2 regions of the Microcoleus sp. Pol10D4 genome follow, and region 1 is predicted to be linked to the other one. Evidence: riboswitches for the same ligand, from Rfam matches in the RefSeq annotation. Region 1 holds a riboswitch; the other holds the start of a gene.
What was found. A riboswitch is a leader RNA that binds a small molecule or an ion and turns the genes downstream of it on or off. The one in region 1 is predicted to bind cobalamin.

Region 1 (3,413 bases):
TCTGGCTTCTATCTAAATAAGCAAGGCTGCCTCTTACCAAATGCCCGCCAATTCCTTCTTGCAAGCTTCCTTTCGACATGAGCAGAACTCGCGGATAACGCTTTGTCCGGCGACGATATTCTCTGGCGGCAGAGATAACAGCAAGAACTCCTGGAACTTCATCACCAAAGCCGATGACATCGTAATAACGCACATCCATGACCATTATTTAATAACCTCTCGTGATTTTCATCTTTTCGAGCTAAATTTCAATGTTTGCCCTCAAACTCTCTGTTTTTCCCAAATCTAGCTCCATCTTTCCTGATTGATTGTTTTGATAAATATTCACACATTCCTGGACGCAGCAACTGGGTTTTTTCCCTAAAATCCTGCGTTGAGGGCGATCGCACTCCGTTGAAAAACCCGGTTTCTGAGCGTCAACAGTGTGTAAGTCTTGTAGCCTTTACTGCCATCAGGTCAGATTATCAGGATCTATCCCCAACTCCCGCAATCGCTGAGCTAGTCGATCGGAACGTTGGGCCAATCGATCGGCGCGCTGCGATTCCTGTTGGGCGAGTTGTGCTGATTCTTTCACCTTTTCTTCAGGAGTCAGATAACGTTTTCCATCGGCATCATACCAATACAACCACTCCCTTGTCACCCCAGAATAACTTCCCCTTTCACAACCAATCCCCAAACCAATTTCTGGCATCCAAACTGGATGTCCTGGCTGTAATTCATACTTCCCATTGACTAACTTATGTACTTCTAAACGGGGTTTACGGCGGCGGCGGGAAGAATAAATGGCGTAATAAAGTACGCCTAAAGCTTGATATTCCTCCAACTTTGTGGTGTATTCTTTGCGATAATTTGGGGAAACTACTTCCAACACAAAAGTCGGTAGAACATTTTCATCCCACAGCACGTAACTGGGACGCAATTCTTCATCATAAAACCTTTCTACACCTAAACTCAAGAAAGCATCTGGCACAATGGCAGGTTTGTCGGCGTGATAATAGATACCCATATCTATGCCAAAAAACCAGTCCATGCGTTCTGCCCAAAGTATCAGCAATATTGCTTTTAGCAATCCTGGTATTAATTCTTGCAGTTCGTTATCCACAGGCGTTTCATCAGAGTCTGGTAGTTCATCGGCTGAGGGCCAGTGCCTCGGAAATTTGTAATCTAACATGGCGGCTTTCCTCAAAACTCACTAATATTATACCTTTGATTTGTTTGGCAATAGTATTTATTGAACGAACCGCGAAGACGCGAAGGAAGAGAAGAGAAGATGATAGGTAATTTTGATTGAGTTAATCTGAATGAATTTTTGTAAAAGATTTGCTGAGACTTACACGATCGACTAAACTATGTCTAACCAGTCGGTTCTAATGGGGAGCAGCCGTTAGAGGAAACGGGGAAAGTTCGGTGCAAGTCCGGCGCTGTCCCGCAACTGTAATGAGAGTTTTGTCGCTTTCTGAGTCAGGATGCCCGCCGATGTGTTAGTTTACATAGTCTCATCTGCGAGGTTCAGCGTGAAGGCCAGAAATCGGAAATTGGTCAGCTTGGGATTGATGGCTGGCTTGAGTTGTTATATTGTCCTGGGATCGGCAACGCCCGCCGCAGCTATGCACATTTCGGAAGGTTTTTTGCCGGTGCAATGGGCTGCATTTTGGTGGATGGTGGCGTTGCCTTTTTTTGCAGTAGGTTTGCGCTCAATTACTCGTATTACAAAAGAACACCCGGAACTTAAACTATTGCTTGCTTTGGCGGGTGCGTTTACTTTTGTGCTTTCTGCTTTAAAAATTCCCTCGGTAACGGGCAGTTGTTCTCACCCGACGGGTACTGGTTTGGGTGCAATTTTGTTCGGCCCTTCGGTGATGGCGGTACTGGGGGCTTTAGTTCTGCTTTTTCAAACGTTACTGTTAGCGCACGGTGGCTTGACTACGCTGGGAGCGAATATGTTTTCGATGGCGATTGTCGGCCCTTTCGCTGCGTATTTTATCTATCAATTGCTGTTGCGAACTGGTAGCCAGCGGGCAGCAATTTTTTGTGCGGCGGCTTTGGCAGATTTACTGACTTATGTGATGACTTCGATTCAATTAGCATTAGCTTTTCCGGCAGCAAGTGGCGGTTTTATGGCTTCGTTTCTCAAGTTTGCTGGTATCTTTGCTATCACTCAAGTACCCCTGGCTATTAGTGAGGGATTGCTGACTCTATTGGTCTGGAATTGGCTGCATTCTTACGGGAAGCCGGAGTTGGAAACTTTGAAATTATTGAGACAGGAGTCATAAGGCGTGAGTCAAAAAATTACAAAAAATCACCAATCTACTTCGCGACAAAATTGGCTGTTGGCTGGCGCTGTGATTGTTCTGGCAGCGTTTCCTCTCGTTTTTGTGCGGGGTGAATATGGCGGTTCCGATGACCAAGCTAAGAAAGCAATTACTGAAATTCAACCGGGTTATAAACCTTGGTTTAATCATTTGTTTGAGCCGGCTAGCAGCGAAATTGCCAGTCTATTGTTTGCGTCTCAAGCGGCGATGGGGGCTGGCGTAGTTGGGTACGTCATTGGGTTGTATAAAGGCCGATCGCAATCTCGGCAGCAGTCTGATCATAAATCGTCGGAATGAACCATCAGATTGATAGTCTGGCTTATACCAATCGCTTGCGCGGGTTGCCGCCATCTCACAAGTTATCTTTTGCGATCGCCCTTTTAATTCTGTCTCTCGTTTCTGGGGCGATCGTCCAATTGTCTATCGGCCTTTGGTTAGCCGTCTGGATCGTCATCTATGCGGGTATTCCGGGGAAACTGTATTTGCGGTTGCTGTCGGTACCGTTGATGTTTTTGCTGACAAGTTTGCCTGCTTTGGCGCTGGGTGCGGTTGAGTTAAGTCAAATCCAGGAAATTCAGTGGGATATTTGGCAAGGTTGGGGCATTAGCATCGGCACTTTTTATCTGTATGTGAGCCGCACTGGAATATACCAAGTGAGCTTGCTATTTGCCCGCGCCTTCGCATCGACAAGCTGTATGTACTTCATCCTCTTGACGGTTCCATTTACCGAAATCTTGCAAATTCTCAGACAATTACGCTGTCCAGAGTTAGTCACAGAACTGCTATTACTAATGTATCGGTTTATTTTTAGCTTATTGGCGATCGCCGATGAACTTTGGATTGCTCAAAACTCGCGCTGTGGCTACCGCACTTGGAAGCGGGGAATGCACAGTTTAAGCATTTTAATCGGGCAATTGCTTCAGCGAACTTTGGAAAGCTACCGTCAAGTATCGCTGAGTTTAGCCTCGCGAGGCTTTAATGGAGAACTGCGCGTTTGGAATTCTTATCCTTATAAACCTTCACAAAGATATATATTTGAAGCGCTGTTTGGTTGTACAACTTTAATAATGTTAAGTATGGTATTTCAAAGTTGAAAATAAA
Region 2 (3,413 bases), on a different contig from region 1:
CTCGGACGAGACTCCAAATCATCCTCAACCGCCGCATTAAATCCCATTAGCACATCGGGGTTAATTTCGCCACCTTTGCAAGGCACAATTTTCACACTCGGACGCAACTCTTGCTGCAACCAGCTTTGGACTTTCTTGTGAGTTTCCGCATCTACGCGATCGACCTTCGTTAAAAGTACCATATCGGCACAGGCTAACTGGTCTTCAAACAATTCCTCGATCGGAGTTTCGTGATCTAAACTATCATCTGCTTGTCGCTGTGCCATCAAAGCATCGATATCACCGACAAAAGAACCGCTAGCAATAGCTTCGCAATCGACAACAGCAACAACACCGTCTACTGTAGCACCGGTGCGAATTTCCGGCCAGCGAAAAGCTTGAATCAAAGGTTTAGGAAGTGCGAGACCCGAAGTCTCAATTAAGATACAATCAATTTGTTCTCGGCGCTTCAACAATTCCTGCATAGTCGGCAAGAATTCCTCTTGAACAGTGCAGCAAAGACAACCATTTGTTAGTTCTACAATATTGCTGCTAACATTTTCTTCTTCGTCGCAAACTTGGCAATCGCGCAGCAGTTCTCCATCAATTCCGATTTCGCCAAATTCGTTCACCAGAACAGCAATGCGGCGACCTTGATTATTTTGCAATAAGTGGCGAATTAAGGTAGTTTTGCCGCTACCAAGAAAACCAGTGATGACAGTAACAGGGATTTTGTGCATTGATAATTTTGTGCTTATTTGATGGTGGGATATCTCGTTCCCAAGCTCTGCTTGGGAATGCTAATCTAGAGGCAGAGCCTCGCTGGAATAAACGAGCGCTTTTAATACGAGGCAGAGCCTCTGCATATGTGTTACCAGACCGAGATCGTAGGTGACAACTTAAGACTGAAATCTACAATAAAAGTCGCTTTTAAGCGAAGTCTAGATCCCCCTAAATCCCCCTTAAGAAGGGGGACTTTGAGAATATTTCTTGTCCCCCCTTTATTAAGGGGGGTTAGGGGGGATCTAGATTTCGATAACAACAAGAGAGACGATCGGTTTGACGTTAAGTTGTCACCAATGGGCAGAGCATGGTAACGAGAAAGGCTCTAATTTGCGAGCGGAGGAATCTTTGCTAAAACGCCTTTTTTCAGAGCTTGAGGGCGCTCAGACCAAGGCAACAAACCGTCCGGTTTAGAATAGTATTGACCCGCGCATTCGAGTACAGCCTCGACGCTTTCCAACTCATTTGCTGGTAAATCACCAAACAGATAAGTATACTTTCCAACAGCAGCAAAAGACACCGCACAAGAGTGACTGCAAGCACTCATGCACTCAACCTCTTGAATCTCAAACTTATCAGAAAACTCCCAATCTTTAGCGAGTTGGGACAAATTTTCCATAAATTGTTGACCGCCGCTTTTACCTTCGCGCTTGCCGTTTTTCCAAACACTAGCGCAAGCCGTGCAAACAAATAAACTGTGCTTTGTGCGTACAGCCGTGTTAATTCCATCCATCATCCGTACCTCGCAGATGCGTTCAAAAGTGAGTTAGATATCGGCGGGCATTCTGACTTGAGAAACCACAACGGTTTCATTACAGTTGCGGGACAGCGCCGGACTTGCACCGAACTTTCCCCGTTTCCTCTAACGGCTGCTCCCCGCTAGAACCGATCGCGAAATCACATCATACCGCACTTGCCGCCTTTTTGGAAAAAAGTTATGTTGGTAATGTCGATCCATCCCAAAAAAAAATAACTCTTTGTGGAACAGGCATCTTGCCTGTTGCTGACAGGATATAACCCATCTAAAAAAACTTCACTGTTTGTGTAACAGATATCTTGCCTGTTAATGACAGGATAGAAACCCATCAAAAAAAACTTCACTGTTTGTGTAACAGATATCTTGCCTGTTAATGACGGGCTCGAAGCCCATCCCACAAGAACATTACTACAAACTATATGAACCCCTTCCCCGATTTTTCCACTCACGGCTATCAGATTGAAAAAGAACTCGGACACAACAGTCTCGGCGGCCGAGTTACATACTTAGCGAAAAATACGAATACTCAAAAATTAGTTGTAATTAAGCAATTTCAATTCGCTCAATTAGGTGCTAGCTGGACAGAATACGAAGCTTACGAACAAGAAATTAAAGTTTTGCAAAATCTGGATTTTCCGGGCATTCCCCGCTATCTCGATTCTTTTCAAACGGACAGCGGTTTCTGCATGGTGCAGGAATACAAAAATGCCGAATCTGCTGTCGCGCGGACTTTTGCGCCGCCGGATATCAAGCAAATTGCGATCGCAACTTTAGACATTTTAGTTAACCTGCAAGCTCAGAAACCGCCGATAATTCACCGCGACATTAAGCCAGAAAACTTGTTAATAGATGACGAACTCAATGTTTATTTAGTAGACTTCGGTTTTGCTCGGCTAGGAGGTGGAAATATAGCGGCTAGCAGCGTCGTCAAAGGCACGATGGGATTCATGCCACCGGAACAAATGTTCAACCGAAAATTAACAAAAGCATCCGACCTTTACGGCTTGGGGATAACGCTGATTTGCTTGTTAACTGGGACAAAATCGGCGGATGTCGGTAATTTAGTTGATGCCAATTATGGCATTCATTTCCGGCATTTAGTACCGCCGTTGCAGCAGGGTTGGATGAATTGGTTGGAAAGGATGGTAGCGCCGAGAATTCAAGACAGATATCAGTCGGCTGCGGATGCTTTAACTGCGCTACAATCTTTGGATGTCCGCAGCTTGCCGAAAGTGAGAATTGAGCGCGATCGCATTCAATTCACCGCCACACAATATGGAGAAATCTTAACACAAACTATTGCCATTAGCAACCCAATTCCCGATACAATGCTTTGTGGCAGGTGGGAAGTCGCGCCCCATCCGAACGATCCGCCCCACACGCCCTACGACCACTCTTGGATCTCCTTTGAACCGCAGGCATTTGAAAGCAATAATATCGAGTGCACAATCGCAGTCGATACGAGTAAATTGCTGGCAAGTCAAACTTACAACCGCCAAATCATCTTGCGCGCAAACTCTGAACCCGAAACTCATACAATAGAATTGCAAGCTACAACAGCCCCGCTGCCCGTACCGCAAAAAACTAATTTTTTGTCGGTATTCAGGCTGACTTTTAGGTGCTGTTTGATCTTATTAGCAACTTTTATGTGCTGTTTGCTGTTCACACTTTTGATAGTTTTCTTGAGTGAAATTCCTACTTTTTTCTCTCCGATGGGTGGCTTCTTTTGGCATTTTGGGACTACTACTATCATGCTTCCCATCAGTGTTACGAGTGGCTTCTTGGGATTTTCAGTCGCCGAAATCGCCATTGCAGCCAAATTAAACAAATATGATTTTAATTGGTTTTTAGCTTTATGTGGAGGGTTAATAGGATTGATATTTTATAGTGTTAT

Region 2: linked by a shared signal. The riboswitch ahead of QUA36_RS20050 (DUF1636 domain-containing protein) and the one ahead of QUA36_RS10355 (energy-coupling factor ABC transporter permease) in region 1 are both predicted to bind cobalamin.

Annotation. Positions count from the first base shown of each region.
Region 1 is NZ_JAUBRA010000014.1:73,118-76,530, reverse strand. It holds gene QUA36_RS10365 (FAD-dependent oxidoreductase) at 1-199, opposite strand, end outside; gene QUA36_RS10360 (Uma2 family endonuclease) at 452-1,171, opposite strand; cobalamin riboswitch at 1,346-1,492, shown strand; gene QUA36_RS10355 (energy-coupling factor ABC transporter permease) at 1,554-2,273, shown strand; gene QUA36_RS10350 (energy-coupling factor ABC transporter substrate-binding protein) at 2,277-2,609, shown strand; gene cbiQ (cobalt ECF transporter T component CbiQ) at 2,606-3,406, shown strand.
Region 2 is NZ_JAUBRA010000043.1:5,703-9,115, forward strand. It holds gene cobW (cobalamin biosynthesis protein CobW) at 1-719, opposite strand, end outside; gene QUA36_RS20050 (DUF1636 domain-containing protein) at 1,088-1,498, opposite strand; cobalamin riboswitch at 1,521-1,667, opposite strand; gene QUA36_RS20055 (serine/threonine-protein kinase) at 1,939-3,413, shown strand, end outside.